One region of the Succinispira mobilis DSM 6222 genome, then DNA from elsewhere that is predicted to be linked to it. Evidence: riboswitches for the same ligand, from Rfam matches in the RefSeq annotation. Region 1 holds a riboswitch; each other region holds the start of a gene.

What was found. Region 1 has a riboswitch for S-adenosylmethionine ahead of SUCMO_RS0102680 (MetQ/NlpA family ABC transporter substrate-binding protein). Riboswitches for the same ligand answer to the same signal wherever they lie in the genome.
Region 2: another riboswitch for S-adenosylmethionine. It lies ahead of metK (methionine adenosyltransferase); the one in region 1 lies ahead of SUCMO_RS0102680 (MetQ/NlpA family ABC transporter substrate-binding protein).
Region 3: another riboswitch for S-adenosylmethionine. It lies ahead of SUCMO_RS0105910 (methionine ABC transporter ATP-binding protein); the one in region 1 lies ahead of SUCMO_RS0102680 (MetQ/NlpA family ABC transporter substrate-binding protein).
Region 4: another riboswitch for S-adenosylmethionine. It lies ahead of SUCMO_RS0106525 (O-acetylhomoserine aminocarboxypropyltransferase/cysteine synthase family protein); the one in region 1 lies ahead of SUCMO_RS0102680 (MetQ/NlpA family ABC transporter substrate-binding protein).

The regions. Positions count from the first base shown of each region.
Region 1 is NZ_KB913028.1:539,333-544,473, forward strand. It holds gene SUCMO_RS0102660 (diguanylate cyclase) at 1-1,057, shown strand, start outside; gene SUCMO_RS11740 (SLAC1 family transporter) at 1,130-1,396, opposite strand; gene SUCMO_RS0102670 (cysteine hydrolase family protein) at 1,483-2,442, shown strand; gene SUCMO_RS0102675 (4Fe-4S binding protein) at 2,665-3,765, opposite strand; SAM riboswitch class I at 3,939-4,039, shown strand; gene SUCMO_RS0102680 (MetQ/NlpA family ABC transporter substrate-binding protein) at 4,117-4,920, shown strand.
Region 2 is NZ_KB913028.1:2,005,551-2,010,691, forward strand. It holds gene SUCMO_RS0109585 (YicC/YloC family endoribonuclease) at 1-889, shown strand, start outside; gene remA (extracellular matrix/biofilm regulator RemA) at 914-1,171, shown strand; gene gmk (guanylate kinase) at 1,183-1,800, shown strand; gene rpoZ (DNA-directed RNA polymerase subunit omega) at 1,815-2,021, shown strand; gene coaBC (bifunctional phosphopantothenoylcysteine decarboxylase/phosphopantothenate--cysteine ligase CoaBC) at 2,037-3,239, shown strand; SAM riboswitch class I at 3,291-3,392, shown strand; gene metK (methionine adenosyltransferase) at 3,469-4,659, shown strand; partial or broken gene SUCMO_RS11250 (transposase) at 4,873-5,079, shown strand.
Region 3 is NZ_KB913028.1:1,231,828-1,236,968, forward strand. It holds gene SUCMO_RS0105895 (cob(I)yrinic acid a,c-diamide adenosyltransferase) at 1-378, shown strand, start outside; gene htpG (molecular chaperone HtpG) at 445-2,355, opposite strand; gene SUCMO_RS0105905 (YerC/YecD family TrpR-related protein) at 2,453-2,743, opposite strand; SAM riboswitch class I at 2,950-3,058, shown strand; gene SUCMO_RS0105910 (methionine ABC transporter ATP-binding protein) at 3,142-4,200, shown strand; gene SUCMO_RS0105915 (methionine ABC transporter permease) at 4,169-4,828, shown strand; gene SUCMO_RS0105920 (MetQ/NlpA family ABC transporter substrate-binding protein) at 4,842-5,141, shown strand, end outside.
Region 4 is NZ_KB913028.1:1,378,447-1,383,587, forward strand. It holds gene metA (homoserine O-acetyltransferase MetA) at 1-785, opposite strand, end outside; gene SUCMO_RS0106525 (O-acetylhomoserine aminocarboxypropyltransferase/cysteine synthase family protein) at 853-2,142, opposite strand; SAM riboswitch class I at 2,225-2,326, opposite strand; gene nspC (carboxynorspermidine decarboxylase) at 2,657-3,760, shown strand; gene SUCMO_RS0106535 (saccharopine dehydrogenase family protein) at 3,790-5,049, shown strand.

The DNA of each region.
Region 1 (5,141 bases):
TATTTTATATATAATTTTTTGGCGAAGAGCAGAAGCTCACAAAAAACAGCAAGCATTTGTATTCTTTTTAAGTTCTTTTTTTCCCTGGACTATGCTATTGATCTATTTATCAGGCGGAATTCCTTGGGGTTTGGATCCATCGCCGATAGCTTTTATTGTGCCTGGTGTGCTATATGGTTGGGCAATATTTAATCTAGGGTTGTTTGAAGTAGCCCCTTTAGCGAAACAATTGATTTTTCAGCGTTTTACAGAAGGGATATTGATCTTTGATCGCAATGGTGTTTTAGTCGATTTTAATGCTGCCAGTAACAAGCTTTTTCCCAAAATAAAGCGAACGGATATTGGCAAAAAGGGGCAAGAACTTTTTGCGAACTTTCCCAAACTATTAGAGTTGCTTGATGCGGTTAAACGAGTTAAGGAAATATTAGTTTTAGATGATAACTCCCAATATCAAATGCAAAAAACAATTTTGGCAGAAGCTACTGAAAAAGCAGAAATAGTAGGCTATATGCTCGTATTTCAAGATATAACTTACTATCACAATATTGTTACCGATCTGCAAATAGAAGTGGGCAGAGACTCTCTGACAGGCAGTTTAAATCGCAATAAACTGACTAGTGAAGTTGAAATATTAATGACAAAAATGCAAGCGGAGGAGAATTTAGCGATATTAATGATCGACGTAGATTATTTTAAGCAAATCAATGATACTTATGGGCATTTAATCGGGGATGAAGTTCTAAAAATATTTTCACAGATTTGCCAAGATAATTTGCGGCATAAAGATATTTTTGGCCGCTATGGTGGCGATGAATTTATTGCTGTTTTACCGTATACTAAAGAGGAAGAAGCCCTAATTATTGCTAAGCGAATAAGAAAAACCGTTGCAAGCAGAGAATTAGTTTTGGAAAATGATACCATGTTACGTTTAACTACGAGTATTGGCGTGGCTGTAAGCAAAAAACAAGAATTTGGAGAATTAGCTAACTTGATAAGGCAGGCTGATCAAGCATTATATAGAGCGAAAGATGCTGGTCGTAACCAAGTGCAAATATAAATAACAAAAATTAAATAGATAAAACAGACTTTACTTAGACACTGATGAGAGTGTTGGAGCAAAGTCTGTTTTTTAGTCTTCCTGTACACAAATGCGACTATTTAGCATGGCACAGATAGTATTTTTCAGTAGTAGTAAAATAAAAAGTGATAATAAGGTAAAAAGACAAAGTAAAATAAATTTATATAAAAGTAAATGTGTTTGGCTATACATCAAGTAAGTGGCAATGGTAATTGCGGCAATTGGGAAAGAGTAAGCCCACCAAGAAAGATAGAGTTTATCACGGAAGTAGCTAAAAGAAAAAATAACTTGAATCTTTCCAAATTGCCTAAGTTGCATTATAATGGTTTAAATTATGCTATTTAGGTAAAATTAGCTGGTAACTAGTAAATATAACAAGCCAGTTAATTAATTGGAGGTTCAATATGAGTAAATTACCCGCGTATTATCAAGCAACAGATAGCCAAAACATATACTTGCCCCGCTATGAGGAGATTGCCCAGGCCGCAAGTTCAGCTAAATCCCAGTTGCCACATCGCTCAAGCAAGGCTCAGACAGCTTTATTTGTAATTGATGCGCAAATTGGGTTTTGTCACCCGCAAGCCAGTCTATATGTTCCCGGCGCGGAGGCGGACATGGCGCGATTAGCTGAGTTTATCTATCGGAATGTCAGTGATTTAGATGCCCTATATTTTAGTTTTGATACGCACTCTTGTTTTCAAATATTTTTTCCCGCCTTTTGGGTAAATGCCAACCAACAGCAGCCTGCACCTTTTACGATTATTACCGCTCAAGAAGTGGCTCAAGGTAAATGGCGGGCGGTGCGTGAGCCGGAATTTGCCTTGCAATATCTGCGTCAGCTAGAGGCTACAGGTAAATATCAGCTTTGTATCTGGCCTTATCATACAATGATGGGGGCCATTGACCATGCTTTAGCGCCAGTGCTCTTTGAAAGTGCTCTATTTCATGCCCAAGTAACAGGACGTGAGACTTTTTGGCAGGTTAAGGGGCGGGCACCACTTACAGAAAACTATAGTGTGTTTGCGCCAGAGATTACGAAACTAGTTACAGCTGATACGCAGCTTAAGGTAGGGAGCTTTAATGTCGAGCTATTAAATAAGCTAATGCGTTATGATCGGATTTATATTGCGGGTGAGGCTAGTTCACATTGTGTGCGGTTTACGATTGCAGATTTAGTGCAGCAATTAATGAGTGTAGATCGCAGTTTGTTAACTAAACTGTATATTTTGCAAGATTGTATGTCGCCAGTACCGGCAATTCCCAATGTAGTGGATTTTCCAGCTTTAGCGACACAAGCTTTAGCGGAATTTGCCGCTTTAGGCGTAAATATTGTCAAATCTACGGATGAAATTTATACTTGGTGATGAAAAATAAAGTGCAGGCGTAGCGATTAATTATTTCCTGGCGATAAGAAACAACAATTGCTGCTAAGCGAAATTTTTTGACGCCAGCAACAGCTAAATTTTACGTAATATTTTTTTAAAACTTATTCATGTTCCGATTGATTGTCAATAAAGAATATAAAAGCTGGTAATAGCTAAATAGTAGAAAAAAGTCAGGCATAAAGTCTGACTTTTTTAGTTAACTTATTTTTTAGGCAGTAGTTTGCGAATGATTTCTGCAAGTTTAGTTTCGGAGATATCATGTTGGGCGCGAAATTGTTTTACGGTCAGATTCGTCTCTGTATTAGCAGGGAGCTGTAGTTCTTGCATTAGTTTAGTTCTATCAACTTTTAGAGCCGTTAAGGCTTGGTCTAGGTTCATCCAACCGCGGATATCTTCGGTGCTAGTAACATTTTTACCAGTAATCATATTGGGAGTTTTAGATTGCCAGTAGGGGGTATGTTGGACGGTCAAAATAATTGCACCAAACAAAAGTACGGCACTTAGCATAACGGCAATTGTTTTAGACGTTTGCCAATTGCCAAAACGAGCTTTAAGTTCTAGGGCTTGGACTGGACAGGCCTCGGTACAGCGGTTACAACGAATACATTGCCCTGAATCTGTAGGTTGGCTAGCAATCTTAATTGCGGTAGGACAGGTGCGGTCGCATTTGTGACAGTTAATACAGTTGTCCTTACGGTTGATTTTCAGGAAACTGATTTTAGATAAGGGATTAATGATAACACTGAGCGGACAAAGATAACGACACCAAGCTCTTTCAAGAGTAAGTGAAATTAAAATAAAAAACACAATTACCATAGCGGAGCTAAAGTCTTCGACATTCATATGAAAAATTTTTTTATAGGGGTCAAATTCTTCAAACCAAAGTCGTTTAGTATTGATGGTCATGTAGATAATTAAAAGAAAAAATAAATATTTACTATAGCCTAAAATTTGGTCTAAAGCAGGTGGGAGGATTAGTTTTTGAGGATAAAATTTTTCACGGAGGCGATACAGCCATTCGCTCAAACTACCTAGCGGGCAAATCCAGCCACAGAAGACAGCACCAAATAATAGGGTGGTAATAATTAGCGCTAGTAGGAGCCAAAGATTACTGGGGGCAGTTTTCATCAGGTAAGAACCGCCACTAACTAAACTAGGGAGAGTTTCGATAGCTCCAAATAAACAATAAGAATCAATTGGTGGAACTCCCTGAGGCCCGCCACCAACTATTTGATGGCGTAAACCAAGCCAAGCTGCCAGCACGACAAAGCCTAATTGAATAAGATGACGAACTTTTAGCATTTTAAATCACCTCGTGCGATATTTTAGCTAAATTATAGCACTATTGCGAAAAATTAACAGGGATAATAAAACAAAATAGACAAAAGTACTTAAAATAAATACAGATAAGCTAAAAATAAAATATTCTTGACAAAGATACTAGGAAAATGTATAATAACAAAAAAGTTAATAGACTCTTATCAAGAGTGGTCGAGGGACTGGCCCGATGACACCCGGCAACCAACACGTAAAGTATGGTGCTAAATCCAGCAGGATTAATCCTGGAAGATGAGAGGGAGCGTGTATATGCGACCTTTCGCTTTAGAAGGGTCGTTTTCTTTTATTAAAAAAATTTTTTGGAGGTTATTATTTATGAAAAAAAGTTATTTATCTATTTTCCTAGTAGTGCTATGTTTGGCACTTACCGCTTGTGGTGGCCAAGCTAAAAAAGAAGAAGGCAAAACTCTAAAAGTGGCGGCGACAGCTGTGCCACATGCAGAGATTTTAAACTTTGTAAAACCGTTGTTAGCTAAAGAAAAAATTAATTTAACTGTAGTAGAAATGGCCGATTATGTGCGTCCTAATGTGGCTGTTGCTGATAAAGAGTTAGATGCAAACTTTTTTCAACATACCCCTTATTTAGAAAAATTCACTAAAGATCGTAAGCTGGATTTAGTGAAAGTCAATGGTGTTCATGTAGAACCAATGGGTATTTATTCTAAAAAAGTTAAAGATTTAAAAGATATTCCCGCAGAAGCTACAATTAGTATTCCGAATGATCCAACTAACGGGGGTCGCGCTTTATTATTATTAGAAAAAGCAGGCATAATCAAATTAAAAGATAAAGCGGGTATTACAGCTACAGTTCAAGATATTGTGGCTAATCCTAAAAACGTAAAAATTAAAGAAATTGAAGCCCCACAATTACCAAGAACTTTAGATGATGTAACTTTAGCGGTAATTAATACTAACTACGCTTTAGATGCAAAACTTAATCCAACTAAAGATGCCTTAGTTATCGAAGATAAGAATTCTCCTTATGTAAATATTTTAGTTTGCCGAAAAGGTGAAGAAAACAGACCAGAAATTCAAGCTTTAGCAAAAATATTAAATAGCCCAGAAGTTAAGAAATTCATTGAAGAAAAATACAAAGGTGCTGTTGTAGCAGCATTTTAATAAAAACAAGCTATCTCTTTAGGAATAAAGGCTGTGTTTAGATGTTTGAGCTTAAATTTCGACTCTAGTTAAAGCACTTGAAGACTAAAAAAGAGATAGCTTGTTTTTTATTTTATACAATAGTTTACTAAACTGCTAGTAATCCTATTGTATTTGAAGATAAAAGTTAATTAATAAAAATTATCCGTTGACAAAGCATATGTTAAACAGTAAACTAAAAA
Region 2 (5,141 bases), 1.5 Mb from region 1:
GTTAAAAAGCATGACTGGTTTTGGTCGCGGGGACTTCCGTGATGATAAACATTCTTTTACGATAGAAGTTAAAGCTGTGAATCATCGCTATAATGATGTAGTTGTTCGTATGCCACGCATGCTCAACGTCTTAGAAGATAAGATTAGACGGGGAATTTTAAATAAAATAAGCCGTGGTCGTCTAGACGTTTTTATTAGCATGGAAGACTACACCGCTGATAAGTCTAATGTTCAGGTAGATAAACAGCTAGCTTTAGCTTATCAAAAAGCATTTCGCGAAATTTCTTTTTTAACTTGTTGTAATTCAAATGAAAGCCAAGAATTACTTTATGTTCTAAAAGCACCTGATGTTGTTACGCAAAAAGAGCAACCACTAGATGCCGAAGAACTTTGGTCTAAACTAGAACAAGCGCTGAATATTGCTATTACAAATCTAATTATGATGCGTAAAGCGGAAGGCAACAATATTTATCAAGATTTATTAAATCGCATAAATCTCTTGCGAAATCTATTAACCAAAATAGAACAACGTGCCCCTTTAGTTCCAGTAGAAGCACAAAAACGAATCACGGAGCGCATTAACGAACTTTTAAAAGAACACAATAATGTTCTAGATCCAGAACGTTTAGCACAAGAAATCGCTATTTTTGCTGATAAAGCTAGCATTACTGAGGAAATTGTGCGTTTGAAAAGTCATTTCGAACAATTTATTAAAACTATTCAAAGCCAGCAACCAGCTGGACGTAAATTGGATTTTTTAGTGCAAGAGTTAAATCGCGAAGTAAATACTATCGCTTCTAAAGCGAATGATTTTGCCATTACTACCGTTGCGGTAGATATGAAAAGTGAAATCGAAAAAATAAGAGAACAAATACAAAATATAGAATAAAATTGGAGAGTTATCACAATGGCAATGGGAATGAAGTTAATAAATATCGGTTTTGGAAATGTAGTCGCAGCAGCAAGAGTAATTGCAATAATTAGTCCAGATTCTGCGCCTGTAAAAAGAATTATTCAAGAAGCAAGAGATAAAAACATCTTAATTGATGCAACTTATGGTCGCAGAACTCGTGCCGTGCTGGTTATGGATAGTAATCATGTGGTTTTATCTGCTATTCAACCTGAAACAGTAGCACACCGCGCTACACAAAACGACGAAACCGAAGAATAGGAGGGGGTTTAATGCAGGAAAAAGGTATTTTATTAGTCCTATCCGGTCCCTCTGGTGCTGGCAAAGGTACAATATGCAAGTATTTGCTAGCTCATAATCCTAGTTTAAAGTATTCCATCTCTGCTACGACAAGAGCACCTCGTACTGGCGAGTTGAATGGTCAAAGCTATCATTTTGTTAGCAAAGACACTTTTCAAGAAATGATCGCTCAAGATGAATTGCTAGAACACGCAGAGGTTTATGGGAATTACTATGGCACGCCTAAAAATTATGTCCAAAAACTTTTAGATGAAAATCTTGATGTCATTTTAGAAATAGACCCGCAAGGGGCCATGCAAATCAAAAATAAATTTCCTGAAGCAGTTTTTGTCCTAATTTTACCACCTTCTTTAACCGAGTTATCTGACCGCATCTATAAACGCGGTACCGATACTGCAGAAGTTATTAGGCATCGCTTAAGCAAAGCTGTTTCCGAACTAAAATTTTGCGCATCTAAATATGACTACTTGGTAATTAATGATGAAGTCAACAAAGCCAGCGATAAAATTTTAGCAATAATAACATCTGAAAAATGTCGCGTAGGGCGCAACATGCCTGTAGTCGAAGAAATTATTTGTAACAATAACTAAAAGGAAGTGATCTCTTGATTAATCCATCTATCGATTATCTAGTTACTTTGGTAGACAGTAAATATACCCTGGTGGTTTTAGCTGCAAAACGTGGACGCGAACTATTAAATGATAATAATAGCGAAATAAAATGTCCTTCTAATAAACCAGTAAGTATCGCCTTGTATGAAATAGCTCAAGGTAAAATAACCTATGAACGTACCAAATTAGGTATCAAGTAAGTTACGGAGGATATTATGTCACTTACAGGAAAAAAAATTGTTTTAGGTGTAAGCGGCGGTATCGCTGTCTATAAGGCTGTAGACTTGGTAAGCAGACTGCGTAAAAAAGGCGCAGAGGTTAAAGTTGTAATGACCGAAGCGGCGACTAAATTCGTTACTCCCCTAACTTTTCGTGAACTTAGTGCTAATCCAGTTGTAGTAAGCATGTGGGGGGAAGTTCATGAATTCAATGTCGAACATATTGCGTTAGCCTGTTGGGCTGATTTATTTGTGGTTGCGCCTGCAACTGCGAATATCATTGCCAAAATGGCTACCGGAATCGCGGATGATATGCTGTCAACAACCTTATTAGCCACACCAGCCCAAATAGTTATTTGTCCAGCAATGAATACTAATATGTATGAGCACCCGATAACTAAAGCAAATTTACAGAAATTACTGGATCTAGGTTATAAAGTTTTGCCAGCCGCTGAAGGTCATCTAGCTTGTGGTACGAGCGGCGCCGGACGTCTGCCTGAACCTCAAGCAATTGTTGAATATCTCGAACAAACTATTGTTGCAGCTCAAGACCTAGCTGGTTTAAATATTCTAGTAACTGCCGCTGGGACGCGCGAAGCGATCGACCCCGTTCGCTATATCAGTAATCATTCTAGCGGTAAAATGGGCTATGCTATAGCCCAAGCGGCTATAGCTCGCGGTGCACAGGTTACATTAATTTCAGGTCCCAGCAATCTTCCTGTGCCTGCTAAAGTTAATTTTATTGCTGTAGACAGCGCTAGGGAAATGCATGCTGCGGTTTTAGATTATTTTACCCAAGCCGATATTGTAATTAAGGCTGCGGCGGTTGCTGATTATCGCCCCAAAGAAGTCAGCTCTCAAAAAATAAAAAAACAAGCTGATGCTAATTTAACTATTGTTTTAGAGAAAAATCCTGATATCCTGGCCGATCTTGGGCAAAAGAAAACCAAACAATTTTTGGTTGGTTTTGCGGCCGAAACTAATGATTTAATTAGTAATGCCCAAGAAAAATTACGCAAGAAAAATCTTGATATGATTGTCGCTAATGATGTAACCTTAAGTGGGGCTGGGTTTAATGCCGATACCAACATCGTTAAATTGCTCTATCCCGATGGAGAAATTTGTTCCTTAGAACAAATGAGCAAAACTAAAGTAGCAAACATTCTTCTCGACTGCATCTTGGCGAAAAGAAAAATCTAGCTTGCAAAATCTATTTTTTTCCAGTATAATCTATGCTGTAAGTAAATATTGTACTCATCAAGAGTTAGCTGAGGGAATGGCCCGATGAAGCTGCGGCAACCATGATTTTTATCAAACGGTGCCAATTCCTGCTATTATATAGCAAGATGGGAAATAGATAACTAAATCTAACTCCCATTTTTGGGAGTTTTTATTTTTTCTTATTACAATTAAGGAGTGATACTTTTTTATGTCAAAAATGAAACGACTATTTACCTCTGAATCTGTTACTGAAGGACATCCTGATAAAATAGCCGACCAAATTTCTGATTCTGTTTTAGATGCGATTTTGGCTCAAGATCCAGAAGCTCGTGTTGCTTGCGAAACTTTAGTTACTACTGGCCAAGTTCACGTAGTTGGCGAAATCACAACATCTTGCTATGTTGATATTCCTAAAGTAGTTCGCAAAACTATTGTTGACATCGGTTATGACCGTGCAAAATATGGTTTTGATGGTGAAACTTGCGGTATTTTAGTTTCTATTGATGAACAATCTGCAGATATTGCTATGGGTGTAGATAAATCTTTAGAAGCTAAACAAGGTGAACAAGATTACATCGAAGCTATTGGCGCTGGCGACCAAGGCATGATGTTTGGTTATGCTAGTAATGAAACCCCTGAATTTATGCCTTTACCAATTTCTTTAGCCCACAAATTAGCTTTACAACTTACTAAAGTTCGTAAAGATGGCACTTTACCTTATCTTCGCCCTGATGGTAAAACTCAAGTTACTGTAGAGTACGAAGATGATAAACCAGTACGTGTAGATACAATTGTTATTTCTACTCAACACGGTCCTGAAGTTTCTTTAGAACAAATTGCTAAAGATCTTAAAGAACTAGTAATTCTTCCTGTAGTAGATGCAAACTTACTAGATGAAAATACTAAATACTACATTAATCCAACAGGCCGCTTTGTTGTTGGTGGACCACAAGGTGATTCTGGTCTTACAGGCCGTAAAATAATTGTAGATACTTATGGCGGTATGGCTCGTCATGGTGGCGGTGCTTTCTCAGGTAAAGATCCAACAAAAGTAGATCGCTCTGCAGCTTATGCAGCTCGTTATGTAGCTAAAAACATCGTTGCTGCTGGTCTAGCTGACAAATGCGAAATCCAACTAGCTTATGCTATTGGTATCGCTAAACCAGTTTCTGTTTTAGTAGATACTTTTGGTACAGCTAAAATTTCTGAAGAAAAAATTGCCCAACTAGTACAAAAACATTTTGATTTGCGTCCAGCTGGCATTATCAAAGCTCTTGATCTTCGTCGCCCAATTTACAAGCAAACTGCTGCTTATGGACACATGGGCCGTACTGATATTGAACTTCCTTGGGAAAAGCTTGATAAAGTCGCTGAACTAAAAAAAGACGCTGGTCTATAAACTATAAAATTTTTAAATTCAAAGAGGCTGTCGCCCTAGTGCGACGGCCTCTTTTTCATGATTAACTTCAGAAGCTCAACTCCAATTATTAAATATGATTTCTCTTTCCGAGAATATCAGAAAAGCTTATATGCTCAAAGAATTATTTCATAACGCTATTAGTAGCAAAGATATTTTAAAAACCTTTTAATCTGGTAAGAAAAAGCTAAACAGTCAGGAATTGAGAAATTTAGTAAACTTGCTGATACCATTTATTCTTGGAAAAACGAAATTATTGCGGCTTTAAATACTGGCTTCACTAATAGTTATACTGAAGGTTGTAACAATCGCGCTAAAGTGCTAAAACGTGTTTCTTTTGGTCTTAGAAATTTCAAGCGTTTCCGCAATCTATTATTGTTCATTGCTTCTTCAAAAAGTTAAAACTGGATTAAGAACTTTTTCATTCTTAATCCAGTCTAAATATGTTTCTTTATTATTCACAC
Region 3 (5,141 bases), 690 kb from region 1:
ATGGCTAGAGCTTTTGTAAAACGTGAAGATGTGCGTGAAACTATTTATAGCTTACAAAAACTTTTGGGAATGCTAATGGCTGATGTTGCTAGTTTAAAGCTAGAGCAGCCATATATTACTACTGAACATGTAAATATTTTAGAACAAACCATCGATAAATTTGATGCATTACTACAGCCTCTAACGAAGTTTTTAGTGCCAGGAGATACACAAGGAGCGGCAATGTTAGATTTAGCAAGAACTGTAACCCGCAGAGCAGAAAGACGTTTAATAACTCTTTCAAAACAAGAAGCGGTTAATCATAATGTGCTTGTTTGTCTAAATCGCATATCTGATCTTTGCTTTATTCTTGCACGTGTAGAAGTTGAAGTAAAATAAAAAGGAATTGTCGTAAGAAAGCTTTTGGGCTCTCTTAATGACAATTCCTTTTTTCGTTATTCTGTTTTACTTCATTAACTTTGCTATTAATTTAGCAAAATCTACGGGATTTTCTACCGTTAACCCTTCTAATAATGTTGCTTGTCCATAAAGTAATTTGCAATAATCTACGAATTGTTCTGATTGCGCATCAACTTCAAAGGTTCTTTTTAAAGTCTTAAATATTTCATGGTTAGGATTTAATTCTAAAATTTTTGTAGCTTTTATTTTGCTATCTTGAACATCAGCCAAAATTTGTTCCATCGAAATGCTAATACCCGAATCAGAACTAATAAGGCAAACAGGACTTGATTTTAGACGATTGCTAATTCTAACTTCATCAACTTTTTCTGTTAGAGCATTTTTTATTGCTTCTAATAAATCTTTATTTTCATTAATAAGTTTGTCTTGACTAGCTTTATCTTGTTCTGTTTCAAATTTTGAAAGATCCAATTGACCGCGGCTTATAGACTGAAACTTTTTACCAGCATATTCAGCAAGCATGTCAATTGCAAATTCATCTACTCGATCTAAGAAATACAATATCTCTAAGCCCTTTTCTTTTAAAACTTCAATTTGTGGTAAACTGTCAATTGCTTGGCGATCTTTTCCAGTAGCATAATAGATAACATCTTGTTCTGGTTTCATATTAGCCACATATTCAGCTAAAGTGATCAACGAGTCTTCAGTGACACTTCTCGAACTAGGAAATAGAAGAAGTTCTCTTAATTTTTCGTGACTAGAATAGTCTGCATAAATTCCATGCTTAATAGCTTTGCCAAATTCTTTGAAAAATTTAAGATACTTATCCCGTGAATTTTTTAGCATGACCTCTAGATTTTTTAAAATTGTTTTTTCCAAATTTTTTCCGATTTTCTTCAAAGTCTGATTTTGTTGTAAAATTTCTCTAGAAATGTTTAATGAAACATCTGGAGTATCAATTATACCTTTTACAAAACGTAGGTATTCTGGCAAAAGTTCTCGACAATCATCCATAATAAAAACATTCTTAGAATATAATTTTATGCCAGTAGTATGTTCTTTTTGATAAAAATCATATGGGGCATGTTCTGGAATATATAGTAAAGTTATATATTCAAAAACCCCCTCAGCCCGAGTATGAATTACATCCAAAGGATCTTGCCAATCTAAAAAAAGATGTTTATAAAGCTGGTTATACTCATCCGGTTTTATATCATTTTTATTTTTAGTCCATAAAGGTGCCATCGAATTTAGTATTTTTAATTCCTGTTTAGTTTCAACTGAATCAGATTCTTGAACAGGGATGTCAAACAACATTTTTATTGGAAAGCGAATATAATCAGAGTATTTTTTTACTAAAGTTTGCAAAGTTTGTTGATTGAGATAATTTTGTTCGTTGTTACTATCTAACGTATGTTCTTCTTTTAAATGTAAAGTGATAGTTGTTCCGCAACTCTCTTTACTAGCTGGTTCAATATTATATTTGCCATCGCCAGTTGATTCCCATTTAAAGGCTAAATCGGTTCCAGCTTTTTTAGTTAAAAGCGTAATTTTATCTGCAACCATAAATGCAGAATAAAAACCAACCCCAAATTGCCCGATTAATTCAGTCGCATTAAGATGTTCATGATTTTGCAATTTGTCAATAAATTCTTTGGTTCCCGATTTGGCTATTGTACCAATATTCGCAATTAATTCTTCTTGGGTCATTCCAATGCCGTTATCGCTAATAGTAAGGGCTTTGTTTTTTTGATCTGGGACTAAGAATATCTCATAATTAGCATCCTCCGGAACTAAATTAGTCTCCGTTAATGCTGCAAATCTAAGCTTATCAATAGCATCGGAGGCGTTAGATATTAATTCTCTGAGGAAAATCTCACGATTGGTGTAAATAGAATTAATCATTAATTGCAACATTCTTTTTGTTTCAGCTTGAAATTCATAAGTAGTTGACACAGTATCACCTCAAATAAAATATAACTAGCACTCTAACTCCGCGAGTGCTAGTTATATGATACACACATTAACGAAAAAGGTCAAGAGGTAAGTTTGTTTATGAATCTTTAAGGCGTTCTAATACTAACTTATAACCATCTGCACCATAATTTAAACAGCGCTTAACTCTGGAAATTGTCGCTGTACTGGCGCCAGTTTGCCTTATTATTTCTTCGTAAATATAGCCTTCTTGTAGCATTTTGGCTACTTGCAAGCGTTGCGCTAGAGATTTTAATTCTCCTACCGTACCAACATCTTCAAAAAATTTATAGCACTCTTCTACATTTTTTAAAAGTAAAATACTTTTAAAAAGCTGATCTATTAATTCATCTTTTAATCTACTATCCATAATAATCATCCTTTATAATTTATCTAAATAAATTTTATATTAAATCCGTAATTTAAGCAATCCTTTAACTGTTTAAAATGCAAAACAATTTATAAAAAATATTTAACTTTTATATTGACAAAAATAAAAAAAAACTATACAATAAACAACATAGCAAAATAAATGCAACGATTGTTTGTAAACATTGTAGTTGTATTTTATAAAGAAATTCATCCAGAGTAGCTGAGGGAATGGCCCGATGAAGCTACGGCAACCATCCAATAAGGAACGGTGCCAATTCCAACGGAATACAGTATGTGTTTCGGCAGATGAAGATGATTAACGTAATAGTTAGCAATCTCTTCATCTGTATGAAGAGATTTTTGTTTTTTTAGTCAATAAAAAAAGAGGTGAGGATTTTGATTAAGATTAAAAATTTAAAAAAGACTTATGAAAGCAAATCAGGCAATATTTATGCTCTTAAAGATATTTCCCTGGAAATAAAGAAAGGTGAAATATTTGGAATTATAGGTCAAAGTGGTGCGGGAAAGAGCACATTAATCAGATGCATCAACAGGTTAGAAGAACCAACATCGGGGAATGTAGTGGTTGCTGGACAAGATATTACCCAACTCAGTGAGTTCGAATTACGCAAAGCTCGATATGAAATAGGAATGATTTTTCAGCATTTCAACTTACTAGCTTCACGAACTATCTATGAAAATGTTGCTTTCCCTTTAGAAATACAAGGTGTAAGCAAAAGAGAAATTGAAGAAAGAGTCAAGCCGCTCTTAGAACTAGTTGGTTTGGGGGAAAGGGCTAACTATTACCCTTCGCAACTCTCCGGTGGTCAAAAACAACGGGTTGGTATAGCAAGAGCTTTAGCTTCTAATCCGAAAGTTTTATTGTGTGATGAAGCTACTTCAGCATTGGATCCACAGACAACAAAATCAATTTTAGAGCTCTTAAAAGACATTAACAAGAAATTTAATTTAACCATTGTGCTAATAACTCATGAAATGCAAGTAATTAAGGAAATTTGTGATAAGGTAGCAGTGATTGAGGGAGGAACAATTATTGAACAGGGTGAAATACTTGAAGTTTTTACTAACCCACAACAACAAACTACTAAAGAATTTATTAGTGTAATTAATAATCAAGAATTACCTGCAGTTGTTAAGCATTTAAAATTATCGCCTACACCAATCGAAAATGGCAATTTAATTTTGCGCTTAGCTTTTATCGGCTCATCTACTGAAGAACCGATAATCTCTGGAATAATCCGTCGTTTTGATGTCAATACAAGTATTTTATATGGTAATATTGATTATATCAAAGACGTTCCCTATGGAACACTTGTGGTTGAACTTGCTGGTGAAGGAACTAATATACAAAAAGCCCTAATTTATTTGAAAGAACAAAACTTGAAAACGGAGGTAGTTGGTTATGCCAGAAGAACTAATACAGCTACTGCTTGAATCTTTAGCAGAAACATGTTACATGGTTGCAATATCTACATTCTTATCAACTATGTTTGGAGCACCCTTGGGAATCATTTTAACTGTTACAGATAAAGGGCATATTTTAGAAAATAAAGCATTTAATAATATTTTAGGAAATATAGTTAATGCGACTCGCTCGGTTCCTTTTATAATCTTAATGGTAGCAATTATTCCACTAACTCGAATGATAGTTGGCACTTCTATCGGAACTACAGCGGCAATAGTCCCCTTAACCATATCTGCAACGCCCTTTATTGCTAGAATAATAGAGGGCGCTTTAAAAGAGGTACAATATGGAGTTATTGAAGCAGCTCAAGCTATGGGAGCAACACCATTACAAATAATTATCAAAGTGTTAATTCCTGAAGCAATGCCGGCTATTATTTTGGGGATTACTTTAGCGATTATTAGTCTAATCGGCTACTCTGCAATGGCTGGTGCTTTAGGTGGCGGCGGTTTAGGTGACCTGGCAATAAGATACGGTTATCAACGTTTCCGTATAGATATTATGATTATCACGGTTTTGATTTTAATTGTTCAAGTCCAATTAGTACAATCTTGTGGTGATTATTTAGCAAAAAAATTCAATAAAAATAAATTATAAGGGAGATATTTAAATGAAAAAATATTTTATAATCTTTTTGGTTTTAGTTGCCAGCCTATCTTTAACAGCTTGCGGAAATAATTCTTCAGAAAAAAAATCCAATGCTCAGCCTTTAAAAATAGGAGTTACAGCTGGACCACATGCTGAAATCATGGAAGTTGTCAAAAAAGAAGCTGAAAAAAACGGTTTAAAAATAACTGTAGTTGAATTCAATGACTATATCCAGCCCAATGTTGCGCTAAGTCAAGGTGATATTGATGTGAATAGTTTTCAACACAAACCATATATGGATTATATAGTTAAAGACCGAAAA
Region 4 (5,141 bases), 840 kb from region 1:
TCTGGAATATGAATGTCCATCCCTAAATTAACATCTCGATCATACTCATCTTTTAAACTATTAGGGTCGTATTCAGCATGACCAGTTAAGAATATTCTTCGCCCCGCCTTATCTGATAAAGCAAATGGTCCAGCTATATCAGATTTAGCTAAAACATGTAGTTCTGGTGCTTGTTCAATATCACTTAACCTATTTTCTGTATGACGCGAGTGTGGCACATAAAAAACATCATCAAATCCTGTAAATAATTTATTAGGCACACTCTCAACTATTTCATGTGGATAAACACCAAATTGTTTTTTATCTAAATACTGTTTCGGAATATTGTAGTGATAGTATAACCCAGCTTGTGCCCCCCAACAAATATGTAATGTAGAATATACATTACTTTTGCTCCACTCCATTATTTCACAAAGCTCCGCCCAATAATCAACTTCTTCAAATTCCATTTTTTCTACTGGCGCTCCCGTGATAATCATTCCATCATATTTTCGGTCTTTTATAGACTCAAATTTTTCATAAAATTTTATCAAATGATCTGCTCCAGTATTTGTAGGTGTATAGCTTGAGGTATATAAAAAATCCACTTCTACTTGAATCGGAGTATTACTCAATAATCTTAACAACTGGGTTTCTGTTACAATTTTATTAGGCATTAAATTCAATAATAAAATTTTCAAAGGTCGAATATCTTGTTCATAAGCCCGGCTTTCTTTAATAACAAAAATATTTTCCTGTTCTAGTATCGCAGTTGCCGGTAAATTGTCTGGTATTTTAATTGGCATAATTACACTCCTTGCATAATAATTTGCACTATTAGTAACTAGTCTAATTTTTTTTCATTGTTAGCTATTAAGCTTGAGATTTTTCTAATGCTTGCTCTAAATCAGCAATTATATCAGCCACATCTTCAATTCCTACTGAAAGACGAATTAAATCTTCTTGTACACCAGAGCTTTTTAACTGTTCTGGCGTAAGTTGAGAATGAGTTGTACTGGCTGGATGAATCACTAAAGTTTTTGCATCACCAACATTTGCTAATAAGGAAATCAACTTTAAACTATTAATAAATTTGCGCCCAGCTTCCAAACCACCTTTTATCCCAAAAGTAAAAATCGAGCCCGCTCCTTTGGGCAAATACTTATCTGCTTTAGTTTTTTGCTCACTATTAGGTAAGCTAGAGTAGTTCACCCAACTAACGGCTGAATTTTTTTGCAGATATTGAGCTATTTCTAAGGCGTTTTTCACATGTTTTTGCATTCTTAAGGGTAAAGTTTCTATTCCTAAAAGAATTAAAAAAGCATTAAAAGGACTAATTGTTGCGCCAAAATCACGCAAAATCTGAACTCGCAAACGAGTTATAAATGCAGCTGCACCAATGTCAACTGCGTAATTTATACCTTGATAACTTGGATCGGGCTGACTTAAAAGTGGAAATTTATTGGAATTCCAATCGAATTTTCCTGCATCAACTACTACACCACCCATAGCTACCCCATGTCCACCTAAAAATTTTGTGGCGGAATGAATTACAATATCGGCACCAAAATCTATGGGCTTTAATAAGTACGGTGTCACAAAAGTAGCATCTACCATAAGTGGTATCCCGTTTTTGTGTGCTAGTTTAGCCACACCTTCTATATCTAAAACATCTCCACTAGGATTACCTAATGCTTCAGCATAAACTAACTTGGTTCTTTCTGTTATCGCCGCAGCAAAGTTTTCTAATTCACTAGCATCAACAAATTTAACTTTTATTCCTAACCGCGGTAAATTATAAGCAAATAAATTGTAGGTACCACCGTATAAACTAGCAGAGCTAACAATTTCATCTCCCGACTCAAGAATATTTAAAATTGCACCAATAATTGCTGCCTGTCCAGAAGCAAATGCAATTGCTCCTATTCCGCCTTCTAATGTTGCAATTCTTTTCTCTAACACATCAGTAGTCGGATTGCTAATCCGTGTATAGATGTAGCCATTTGCTTTTAAACTAAATAAATCAGCAGCATGTTGCGTATCTTGAAAATTATAAGCAGTTGTTTGATATATTGGTACAGCTCTAGCCCCAGTTGTAGGGTCTGGAATTTGTCCGGCATGAATAGCCAAAGTTTCTATTCCAGCATTTTCTAATAAACTCATAATAAAATCCCCCCAAATATTTTAGTAACAAAAAGAAATTAAAAAGCTCTTCCCGCGAGGAAAGAGCTTTTATTCCGCTTTCCTCTCATCTTCCAGGAAATTATCCTGCTGGATTTAGCACCTTTCGCATTGCGATGGTTGCCGGGTTTCATCGGGCCAGTCCCTCTACCACTCTCGATAAGAGTTCTATATTCTTCTGTTATTTTCTATATATTACATTGCCGAGATATTTTTGTCAACTATTTTATTTTAAGTTGCGTCTACTCATCATTAGTAATACTTTTGTTTCCTTCCAGTAAACCTTTTGTGTTTTCTTATATTTAAATTTAAATTTCGTTGAAAACTACAGCATTTCTAAGAAATGCGAACCTAATTCATTAAATCGGCATTTTAAAATAAAAAACATCCAATTTAAAAAGATTTATTGACGAAATATAAATTAATCTGTACAATAATATCATCACGCAAATTTTTGTTCGTGGTGATTTTTTATGTATAGAGGAGCCGCGCAATAATGAAACTACAAACGCCTTATTATCTTTTAGATGAAAACAAGCTCCTAGCTAATATGCTAGTTATTGATAAAATTAATAAACTATCAGGAGCTAAATGTGTACTAGCATTGAAATGTTTTTCAACTTGGAGCGTATTTAACCTGATGCGCCCCTATATGGCTGGTACCACTTCAAGTTCTTTATATGAAGCCAAACTTGGGCATGAAGAGTTTGGTGGCGAAACCCATGCTTATTGTGTTGGTTATTCTAAAGAAGATCTATTAGAAATACGTAAATTTGCTGATAAAGTAATTTTCAATTCTATTTCTCAGTTAGAAACTTATTATGAACTTGTAGCTGACAAAAAAATCGGCTTACGTGTCAATCCTGGTATTAGTAATTCTGGCTTTGATTTAGCTAATCCAACACGCAAATTTTCTCGCTTAGGTATTTTAGATAAAAATTTAATAGCCAAGCAATTATCTAAAATTGATGGTCTTATGTTTCATTACAACTGCGAAAATGCTGATTTCAACTCTTTTTCTGAGCAACTCGATTATTTAGGCGAGACTTATGGCGAATTTTTATTTAAACTTAATTGGATAAGTTTAGGTGGAGGCATTTATTTCACTAAAGCCGGCTATCCTATTGAAGCTTTTTGCAATAAACTGAAAGCTTTTTCTGAAAAGTACAATATTCAAATTTATCTAGAACCTGGGGAAAGTTCAATCACTAATGCCGGTGAATTAGTTACTAGTGTCGTTGATATCGTCCACAATGAAATTGATATAGCTATAGTTGATGCTTGTATAGAAGGACATATGCTCGATTTACTAATTTATCGCCTAGACGCTAAGGTCCTAGAACAACCTGATGCATCATTTAAATATATGGTCGCTGGCCGCTCTTGCTTAGCTGGGGATGTTTTTGGAACATACAAATTTCCTGACAAGTTAAAGATAGGTGATGAGGTTCGTTTCCAAGATGCTGCCGGATACACAATGGTCAAAAAGAATTGGTTTAATGGACTACAAATGCCATCTATAGTTATTAAAAAACTCAACGGAGAATTACAGTTAATTCGACAATTCACCTATGAGGATTTTAAATATAGTTTATCCTAAAATAAAAATATTAAAGGGGGAGTTCTTAATTGAAAAAGAATGTTTTGATTATTGGTGCGGGTGCAGTTGGACATGTGGTAGCTCACAAATGTGCAATGCACAACGATGTTTTGGGTGATATTTGCGTAGCTTCACGCACTCAAGAAAAATGTGACAAAATAATCGAAAGTATTCATCACAAAAAAAATATGAAAGATACTACTAAGAGGTTATATTCACGCACTGTGGATGCTCTTGATGTTCCTGCCTTAGTAAAACTAATCGAGGATACAAACTCTCAAATAGTTATTAATGTGGGTCAATCCTACGTTAATATGTCTGTTTTAGAGGCATGTATTCAAGCAGGTGTTGCTTACATGGATACAGCTATCCATGAAGACCCAAATAAGGTTTGTGAAAATCCACCTTGGTATGCAAATTATGAGTGGAAACGCAAACAACGTTGCGATGAAAACGGAATTACTGCCATCTTAGGCATCGGCTTTGATCCAGGAGTAGTTAATGCTTGGTGTTCTTTAGCCGCTAAAGAACATTTTGATACTATCGATACTATCGATATTCTCGATGTAAATGCAGGTAGTCACGGCAAATACTTTGCTACGAATTTTGACCCTGAAATAAATTTGCGAGAATTTAAAAAAGTTTGGACTTGGGTAGATAGAAAATGGGTACAACAAAAAGTTCACTCAATACGAGTTGACTATAATTTCCCTGTAGTAGGCGAGTGCCCAGTTTATCTAACCGGACATGACGAATTACATTCTTTATCTAAAAACATTGATGCCAATTCTATCCGCTTTTGGATGGGGTTTGGTGATCATTACCTAAATGTATTCAATGTTTTAAAAAATATTGGCTTAACTTCAGAGATTCCAGTAAAAGTTGCCCCCGGAATAGAAATAGCGCCGCTTAAATTTTTAAAAGCGCTGTTACCAGACCCAGCATCATTAGCACCTGGCTATACTGGAAAAACGTGTATCGCAAATTATATAAAAGGCACAAAAGCTGGTGTTGGTAAATCAATTTTAATTTATAATAATTGCGACCATGCTGTTTGCTATCAAGAAGTTGAAGCACAAGCTATAAGCTATACTGCTGGAGTTCCGCCTGTTGCTGCCGCTATTTTAATTGCACAGGGAATCTGGGATTCTAAAACAATGGTTAACGTCGAAGAATTAGATCCTTCACCATTTATTGAACTTTTAAATACGATGGGTTTACCAACGGAAATTATTGAAAATCCTCCCGTTTTCGTCTCTCCCCAAATTGAACATTTGGAAAATGTCTAAATTACAAACAAAAAACTAGATAAAGAATTTTAAGCGACTAAAAGAGCTTGTTTTCTGTTAATAGCAGATTACAAGCTCTTTTCGCTTTTTTG